3 regions of the Rouxiella sp. Mn2063 genome follow, and region 1 is predicted to be linked to each of the others. Evidence: predicted binding sites of a transcription regulator. Region 1 holds the regulator's gene; each other region holds the start of a gene.
What was found. The regulator PurR, encoded in region 1, represses purine synthesis genes. The targets are predictions, from matches to a motif close to CANGCAAACGTTTGCNTG.
Positions count from the first base shown of each region.

Region 2: a site for PurR is predicted at 1,722-1,739, ahead of ypfJ (KPN_02809 family neutral zinc metallopeptidase). Genes of this name have one in related genera too.
Region 3: a site for PurR is predicted at 1,133-1,150, ahead of ACL9RG_RS15925 (nucleobase:cation symporter-2 family protein). Genes of this name have one in related genera too.

Region 1 covers NZ_JBMOUD010000003.1:396,187-399,470, forward strand. Annotated here, with positions in the region: gene punR (DNA-binding transcriptional activator PunR) at 1-872, shown strand, start outside; gene purR (HTH-type transcriptional repressor PurR) at 918-1,943, opposite strand; gene ACL9RG_RS07255 (YnhF family membrane protein) at 2,347-2,436, shown strand; gene ACL9RG_RS07260 (C40 family peptidase) at 2,668-3,284, opposite strand, start outside.
Region 2 covers NZ_JBMOUD010000010.1:131,676-134,959, forward strand. Annotated here, with positions in the region: gene bamC (outer membrane protein assembly factor BamC) at 1-917, shown strand, start outside; gene purC (phosphoribosylaminoimidazolesuccinocarboxamide synthase) at 983-1,696, shown strand; gene ypfJ (KPN_02809 family neutral zinc metallopeptidase) at 1,990-2,856, shown strand; gene ACL9RG_RS15610 (DUF441 domain-containing protein) at 2,977-3,284, shown strand, end outside.
Region 3 covers NZ_JBMOUD010000011.1:21,531-24,814, reverse strand. Annotated here, with positions in the region: gene recG (ATP-dependent DNA helicase RecG) at 1-1,085, shown strand, start outside; gene ACL9RG_RS15925 (nucleobase:cation symporter-2 family protein) at 1,211-2,587, shown strand; gene ACL9RG_RS15920 (AsmA family protein) at 2,837-3,284, shown strand, end outside.

The DNA of each region.
Region 1 (3,284 bases):
TTGCCAGAACCGGTAGTTTTAGCGCTGCAGCACAAGAACTTCATCGCGTGCCCTCTGCCATCAGCTATACGGTCCGCCAGCTTGAAGAGTGGTTGGCTGTTAGTTTGTTTGAACGGCGACATCGTGATGTTGAATTGACCGCGGCCGGACGGCTCTTCGTTGATGAAGCAAGATCACTTATCAAAAAAATGAATGCCACACGTCGCCAATGCCAACAAGTTGCCAACGGTTGGCGAGGAGAACTCAACGTAGCTGTCGATCGTATTGTAAAGCCAGCCAGGCTCCGGCGATTAGTCGTAGACTTTTATCGCGAATTTTCAGATACCGAGCTGATTATACATAATGAAGTCTTTAACGGTGTGTGGGATGCTCTGGTAGATGGTCGTGCAGATGTCGCTATTGGTGCGACACGGGCGGTACCTGCAGGCGGTCGTTTTAACTTTCGCGATATGGGATTTATGGATTGGCATTGTGTCGTCAGCCCAACACACCCATTGGCGGCAATGCCTGGGACACTTCACGACGACAGTCTGCGCCATTATCCTGCATTATGTCTGGAGGACACATCGAGGAATCTTCCCAAACGTGATACCTGGACATTGGATAATCAGCGTCGATTGGTTGTACCTGATTGGACTTGTGCGCTTGATTGTTTGTTCGATGGGTTGTGTGTTGGCATGATGCCAGTGCATATGGTCTCACCCTGGATTGCTCAGAACAAACTAACCGCATTGACCTTAAGTAATACCTTTCCGGAAAGTCCATGCTGTCTAACTTGGGATCAGAACAATCAGTCGCCCGCTCTTGCGTGGCTACTTAACTATTTAGGCGATAGTATTACGCTGAACCAGGAATGGCTGCGTGATAACTAAAAAGGATGCCAGTCTGGCATCCTTAGTGGGGTATTAATGGCAAGCTTAGCGGCGATAATCTCGGTAAGGTCCGTCAGCAACCGAGCGTCGTTCAACCAGCTTAGGCTTAACTTCTATGGTTTGTTGTTCTTCACGTTTATTAATAATACGGTCCAATAGCATCGTAAACGCCATCTCACCTAAGCGTTCTTTCGGCTGATGAATCGTTGTGAGTGGCGGTGAATAATAACGGGCATTGCGCACATTATCATAGCCAATCACTGAAATATCCTGTGGAACCCGTAATCCCATTTCATCAGCGGCACAGATAGCGCCCATTGCCATGACATCACCGCCGCAGAATACTGCGGTAGGACGGTTTTTCTGTGAAAGGATCTGTCGCATCGCCTGATATCCAGATTCTGGCTCAAAGTCGCCTTGAACAATCCATTCGTCGCGTACGGGAATATTGGCCTCTGTCAGCGCTTTAACAAAGCCATTAAAGCGCCCACCACCGGTATTACGATTGAGTTGGCCTGGTATTGCGCCGATATCGCGATGGCCACGCTCGATAAGATAACGTCCTGCCAAATACCCACCGTCAAAGGCGTTATCAATGATGGAGTCGGTGAAATCATTGCGCGATTCGCCCCAATCCATGACCACCATCGGGATAGCGCGGTATTCTTCCAACATGCCAAGCAATTCTGCTGGATATTCAGCACACATTACCAGTAAGCCATCAACACGCTTTTGCGCCAACATGGCGAGGTAAGCACGCTGTTTCTCTAGGTTGTTATGCGAATTGCATAAAATTAGCGTATAGCCTTTGGCAAAACAGCTGTTTTCCACGGCTTCAATAACTTCAGCAAAGTAGGGCGCTTCGCTTGATGTGGCTAATAACCCTATTGATTTGGTGTTGTTGACCTTAAGACTACGGGCGACGGCACTAGGAGAATAATGCAAATCTTTAATAGCAGCCCGCACAGCTTCCTTGGTTTCTTCGGCGACGAAACGTGTTTTATTGATGACGTGCGATACCGTCGTGGTTGAGACGCCAGCACGCTTAGCGACATCTTTAATCGTTGCCATGGAAAAAATAACTCCTGAACCCGCGTGCACTAGCACGTTAGCATTATGTTAATCGTTTGCCTGCGTTTATTTAACTGCGATAATTTCTTTACGCAGCAAAATCGTTTGTATTGATTTCAGCAGAGAACCTGAAAGGGGGCTGAGATAAGCAGCCGTTACATCGCAGGGCGGTAACCGCGAATTTTCTCTTATATTGCGGAAAAGTGGAAGAAAAATTTAAGCTGACTACGAAGATGGCGCTCTTTGTTAGAGATCATAGGAAAATGGTAGCGGCTATGAGAATATATCAATGGCATAATAATTGTATGGCTATTCTTTATGTGGCTACTGGTTGTATGGCCAATGTCTGTTTGGCTCGTTATGATTATAAGTATTCTCGGCGTTCATCATGAAAGGAGGATGTATGGATAGTAATCTAAAAATGTCTTTAATCACCACGGTTTGCGCATTGGCGATGATCTTGATCTTCAGCTTTACTGCGGTGATGCACTGAGTTGGGCGTCGCTAGGCGTTGTTGTTGGCTGACTACTGTACCGATGCCTTAGTTACTTTGCCAATGTAGCACTGACTTCGCCAAAGCAGGGTAGCGATAAAAAATAAGGGAAATCCCTAAATGGGATTTCCCTTATTTTATTATCATTCTCTTGTCGATAACTGTGTGTTCTCAGTTATCACGGAAACACTTCGTTAAATGCTCTTCATCAAAGATGAGCTAACTGACTATTTAACGAATCGTTTTAGGGGTCATGACCCGACGAGCGCCTACGTAATGATCTTGCCAGTAGTTATCCGCAAGGTAACTGATTTTTATGTCTTCACCTGTGCGAGGAGACTGAATAAATTTACCATTACCAAGATAAACACCAACATGGTCTGCGGCACCGCGCTTGGAAATCTTAAAGAATACCAAGTCGCCAGATTCTAACTCACCACGTTTGATTGGCGCTGCATCACGCAGGTGATACATTTCATCGGCCGTGCGAGGCATCTTAATACGCATCAAATCCTTATATGCGTAGTAAACTAAGCCACTACAATCGAAACCAGTATTCGGCGATGTCCCACCCCAGCGGTAAGGTTTTCCGACTTGGTGCATCAATTTGTTCATCGCAGTCAATTTAGCTGTCTGATAGCGTTTTTTATGCGCGGCGCTCATCGCAATCGGCATGCATTTTTCACTTGCCGCTTTATGCTTGTGATGACGACCGTACGCTTTTTTACCCACAGTAGGGCAGGTTACCGCCTCATTCGCTAACGAGTGAGTGATACTCTTAATCTCTTTTTTGTGTCCGTTTTTTTCATGCTTGGCTATGGCCGCCTTTGTAGACGCATGCTTAACCA
Region 2 (3,284 bases), on a different contig from region 1:
TGCAAGAATTAAAAGCACCAGCGGGCATGATTCTGCCATTACAAAATGGCACTTATGACATCCCTGCGGGCAATGTAACGGGGAATATCGGCAAGCAGCTTGATATTCGTCCACCGTTGCAGCCGTTGGCGCTGTTAAGCGGTTCTCGTTCTCAGTTCTCTGGCGATAGCGGTACTGTATTGTTGGAAAAAACATCACAAACCAGCGGGTTGTGGAGCGATGTGGTCAGCATTATTCAGCAAAATGGCTATAAAATTGCCAGCCGCGATGATGCTCAGCAAACGCTAACCACCGATATGGTGCAATGGAATCGTTTGGACGAAGATTCTCAGTATCAAGGCCGCTACCAGATTAGCGTCCAGCCACAAAGTTATCAGGTGGCGATTACTGTGAAAACGTTGGAACTCAAGCAGCAGGGCAATGCGGTAACCTCGCTTAGCGAAATTCAGCGTTACAACAGCCAAATGCTTAATACCATCACCGCGGGTCTGGATAAGCAGCAGCAAGATCGCGAAGCAAGCCGTAACAATGCGCGCGTTGGCGAGATTGATGTCCAAAGCGGCGCTGATGACACTGGCTTACCAGTATTGATCGTGCGTTCAACCTTCGGCGTTGTCTGGGAGCGTCTGCCTAATGCCTTGGCGAAAGCTGGCATGAAAGTGAAAGACAGCAGTCGCCCAGAAGGCACATTAACGGTGACTTACAAACCGTTGAGCGACAGCGATTGGGATGTATTGGGCGCCAAAGATCCACAGTTGGTTTCCGGTGATTATAAGTTGCAGCTCGGTGACTTGAATAACCGTAGTAGCTTGCAGTTCCTTGATCCTAAAGGGCATGCATTAAGCCAGTCGCAGAACGATGCGATGGTTGCAGTAATGCAGGCTGCTTTCAACACCAGCGGTGTGAAAAGCAAATAAACATAAAAGGGGCTCCGGCCCCTTTTTGCATTAACGTTATTTTATTGTGACTGGAGTTAGTTAAGATGCAAAAGTTAGCTGAGTTGTATCGCGGAAAGGCGAAAACCGTCTATACCACCGAAAATCCAGACCTGCTGGTGTTGGAGTTCCGTAATGATACGTCAGCACTGGATGGCGAACGTATTGAGCAGTTCGACCGTAAAGGCATAATCAACAACAAGTTCAACCAATTCATCATGAGCAAGTTGGAAGAAGCCGGTATTCCTACCCAAATGGAAGGCCTGCTGTCTGACAACGAAGTACTGGTGAAAAAACTGGATATGGTCCCGGTTGAATGCGTTATTCGTAACCGTGCCGCAGGCTCGCTGGTTAAGCGTTTAGGCGTTGAAGAAGGTCTGGTGCTCAATCCTCCGTTGTTCGACCTGTTCCTGAAAGACGATGCTAAGCATGACCCAATGGTCAATGAATCTTACTGCAAGACCTTCGGTTGGGTTAACGAAGAGAATCTGGCGAAGATGAAAGCGCTGAGCTACAAAGCCAATGAAGTCTTGAGCAAATTGTTTGCTGATGCTGACCTGATTTTGGTCGATTTCAAACTAGAATTCGGCTTGTTCAAAGGCGAAGTGGTGCTGGGTGACGAATTCTCTCCAGATGGTTGCCGCCTATGGGATACCAATACCCTCGACAAGATGGATAAAGACCGTTTCCGTCAAAGTTTGGGTGGCCTGATTGAAGCTTACGAAGAAGTTGCTAAACGTATTGGCGTTAAGCTGGACTAATTTTTTCGCTTTTTTTTAGCGTTATCACGCAATCGTTTACGCTGGTCAATAGACTGGCGTATTGACTTGATTGTCTTGTAAGGCGGTAATATTTACCGCCTTATCCTCTGGATAATTCCTCACTCACTACGCTTTATTTTCTGCCTTATATCCCCCGGCTACGTCTATTAAGCCAAATTTTCTATTGCTCCCGTTTTTGTACTGAGGTTGAATAGCGCCCGGATGACCGCGAGGTAATGGCGAAGTTGCCTTCGGTTAACTAGGATAAATAGAAACACTCAGAGGGATAATCTATGCGTTGGCAAGGGCGTCGAGAAAGCGACAATGTGGAAGATCGGCGCAATCAAAGCGCTGGAGTAGGTAGCGGCGGTGGGATGCGTATCCCTATCCGCGGTAAGAGCGGGATTGTTATTGTTATCGTGGTATTGATTGCCGGTTATTACGGTGTTGATCTGACGCCGCTCCTTAACGGCGGGCAGTCAACGGGTGCACCGGCTCAGCAAACTCAGTCAATCAGCCCGCAGGACGATCGCCAGGCTAAGTTTACCTCAGTGGTATTAGCGTCAACTGAAGATGTGTGGAAACAGATTTTTGCCGACAATGGCAAAACCTATCGTGATCCTAAGCTGGTAATGTATCGCGGCGTGACGCGTACCGCCTGTGGAACAGGACAGTCGGCGATGGGACCATTCTATTGTCCAGCCGACAGCACGGTATATATCGATCTTTCCTTCTACCAAGACCTGCAAAACAAACTTGGTGCGGGCGGCGATTTTGCTCAAGGTTATGTTGTCGCGCATGAAGTCGGCCATCACGTACAAAATTTATTAGGCATTGAACGTCAGGTCAGACAAATGCAGCAAGGTGCGTCACAAACACAGGTAAACCAACTATCGGTCAAAATGGAGCTGCAGGCCGACTGTTTTGCGGGTATCTGGGGCCATGCGATGCAACAACAGCAGGTACTGGAAAATGGCGATCTGAAGCAGGCACTCGATGCTGCACAAGCTATTGGTGATGACCGCTTGCAGAAACAAAGCCAGGGGCGAGTCGTGCCAGATAGCTTCACCCACGGCACATCAGAACAGCGTTATACTTGGTTCAAACGCGGTTTTGATACCGGCCGAATAGATCAATGCAATACCTTCGCTAGCCGCTGAGTGGCGTAGATCTGCCCCGGTTGTTCACTGGTCAAATCGGGTTAAATCATCAATAATTAACCCTCTTTTGGGAGCCTATCCGGCTCCCGTTTTTCTTACTTGCTTACTTCAGGGATTGTCATGGCCTTTCTCGATCCAACCTTACTGATCCTGCTGGCGTTCGCCGGTTTGGGGATCGTCAGCCACAATAGCGCGATTACGCTGGCGATGTTTTTTTTGCTGGCCGTACGTATCACACCACTTAATCAGTTCTTTCCCTGGGTGGAAAAATATGGCCTGACAATTGGTATTGTCATCTTGACCATCGGTGTGATGACGCCGATTGCCAGTGGCAAAATCAGTCCCAGCACTTTGTTCCACTCTTTCCTACAGTGGAAATCAATTCTGGCTATTTTGGTCGGCGTTCTGGTGTCTTGGTTAGGTGGACG
Region 3 (3,284 bases), on a different contig from region 1:
ACGCCAATAATTTCCGCCAATGGTTTGAGCCGCTGGGGATCCAAGTTGGCTGGCTGGCCGGTAAACAAAAAGGCAAAGCGCGACTTGCTCAGCAAGAAGCCATCGCCAGCGGACAGGTTTCTATGGTCGTGGGCACCCACGCGATTTTCCAGGAACAGATCCAATTCTCAGCGCTAGCGCTGGTGATTATCGATGAACAGCATCGCTTTGGCGTCCACCAGCGGCTGGCGTTGTGGGAGAAAGGTAAACAGCAAGGCTTCCATCCCCATCAGTTGATCATGACCGCCACGCCTATTCCACGCACCCTGGCGATGACCGCTTACGCCGATCTCGATACTTCGGTAATTGATGAACTGCCGCCGGGAAGAACGCCGGTTACCACAGTGGCCATTCCTGACAGTCGCCGCAGCGATATCATTCAGCGCGTGAAAAGCGCCTGTGAGCAAGAAAATCGCCAAGCTTACTGGGTTTGTACGCTGATTGAAGAGTCAGAAATGCTGGAAGCCCAGGCCGCAGAGGCCACCTGGGAAGGCTTAAAACTGGCGCTGCCCGATTTGAATGTTGGCTTGGTGCATGGCCGGATGAAAGCGCAAGAAAAACAGGCGGTGATGCAGGCGTTTAAACTCGGCGAAATTCAGCTATTGGTTGCGACAACGGTTATCGAAGTTGGCGTGGATGTGCCTAATGCCAGCCTGATGATTATCGAGAACCCGGAACGGCTTGGCTTGGCGCAGTTGCACCAGTTGCGTGGACGCGTTGGCCGCGGCGCAGTGGCATCACATTGCGTATTGCTTTATAAAACACCGCTGAGCAAAACGGCACAAAAGCGTCTACAGGTGCTGCGCGATAGCAACGATGGCTTCGTTATTGCACAACAAGATTTGGAAATTCGCGGCCCCGGCGAGCTGCTCGGCACCCGACAAACCGGCAGTGCGGAGTTCAAAGTCGCCGATCTGCTGCGTGACCAAGCGATGATCCCAGAGGTGCAGCGCGTCGCCCGCCATTTACATCAATACTTCCCAGAGCACGCCCGCGCGTTGATTGAACGCTGGTTGCCGGAGCGCGTGCGTTATACCAACGCTTAATTTTTCTTAGCTCGAGATTCACACGATAAAATTTGCTGTCACTTGCCATGGCAAACGATTGCTTTTGCCTGCGAGATCATGAAAAATGCCCGCTTTATCGCACCCGCTTCCTGGAATGACAAATCATGAGCACGCCCTCCGCCGAACGTTCAACCGATGCAGCTCAACACAGCGAGCTAATTTACCGTCTGGAGGATCGCCCTCCTCTGCCACAAACCATTTTTGCCGCTTGTCAGCATCTGTTAGCCATGTTTGTCGCGGTAATCACTCCGGCACTGCTAATTTGCCAGGCGCTCGGCTTACCGGCGCAAGATACGCAGCACATTATCAGCATGTCGCTGTTTGCTTCTGGATTGGCGTCCATTCTGCAAATTAAGACCTGGGGTCCGATTGGCTCTGGGTTGCTGTCTATCCAAGGTACCAGCTTTAACTTTGTCGCCCCATTGATTATGGGCGGTACAGCGTTAAAGACCGGCGGTGCTGATGTACCGACTATGATGGCCGCGCTATTTGGTACGCTGATGGTCGCCTCGTGCACGGAAATCATCCTTTCCCGCGTATTGCATCTGGCCCAGCGTATTATTACGCCGCTGGTTTCTGGCATTGTAGTGATGATTATCGGCTTATCGCTGATCCAGGTTGGCCTGACTTCCATTGGTGGCGGCTACGCGGCGATGGGCGATCACACCTTTGGTGCACCGAAAAACTTGCTGCTCGCAGCGGTCGTGTTGGTGGTAATTATTCTACTCAACCGCCAGCGTAATCCGTACCTGCGGGTCGCCTCACTGGTGATTGCGATGGCGGTCGGTTATGTGACGGCATGGGCAATGGGTATGTTACCGGCTAGCACTGCGGCAACATCTGATAAATTAATCACGCTGCCAACTCCGCTATATTACGGCTTAGGTTTTGACTGGAACCTGCTGATCCCACTGATGCTGATCTTTATGGTCACGTCGCTGGAAACTATCGGCGATATCACCGCCACCTCGGATGTGTCAGAACAACCGGTGAGTGGCCCGGTTTATATGAAACGCATCAAAGGCGGCGTGCTGGCAAATGGCCTGAACTCCATGCTCTCAGCGGTGTTCAATACCTTCCCTAACTCCTGCTTCGGCCAAAACAATGGCGTGATTCAGTTGACCGGTGTTGCCAGTCGCTACGTAGGTTTTGTGGTGGCATTGATGCTGATTTTGCTGGGGCTGTTCCCAGCGGTAGCAGGTCTGGTGCAACATATTCCCGAGCCGGTGCTTGGTGGCGCAACCATCGTGATGTTCGGTACCATTGCCGCATCCGGCGTGCGTATCGTCTCTCGTGAGCGTCTTAATCGTCGCGCGATTATGATCATGGCTCTCTCGCTGGCGGTCGGCATGGGCGTATCTCAGCAGCCATTGATTCTGCAATTCGCACCGGACTGGCTGAAAACGCTGCTCTCTTCCGGCATCGCCGCCGGGGGTATCACCGCCATCGTGTTGAATCTGATCTTCCCGAAAGAGAAGTAACTGAGTTTAATGGCAACGTTGTCTTGAATATCGAGATGCCCGGGCATAGTTTGCCTAGGTGCACTCTTCCTAATAACTCAGGTTGTCAGTTGTCTGAATGCTAAGCTGGCAGTAAACATCGAACGGCGGGGATTTATTTCCCCGCCGTTTTATTTTCTGTAACCAGTTGGCTTAAGATAAGGGTATTTAATCAGCTGTAAAACAGGCTATGCTCAGCTTACTTCCCCAACGGAGATGGATGTCAAAACGATGAAAATTATTGGTAAAACGCTGACCACCCTCGTTCTGCTCGTAGTGCTGGCCATTGTGCTGCTTTATGTCGCGCTACAAACGCGCTGGGCAGCAAGCTGGATAAGCAATTGGGTAAACGAAAATAGCCAATATCGCCTCTCCGTTAATGCCATTAACTATAACTGGTCGACACCAAACCAAATTGGCTTGGTCGGCGTCAAACTGGCGCAGAAGAACCAGCCAGATCTGCTCAATGCTGATGAGGTCGATTTTCATCTCGGTTGGCGTCAACTTACTGACCCGACCTATTTTGACCGCATCGTTCTGATGCAAGGCAATCTTAATCTGCAATCCGTCTCTCAAGCTTTACCAGTTCAAGCTGACACGCTGCAACTGTATAAGATGACGCTGAAAGGCAATGCCGACGGCTGGAATATTGCCGGGGATAATATCAATGCAGGCATTA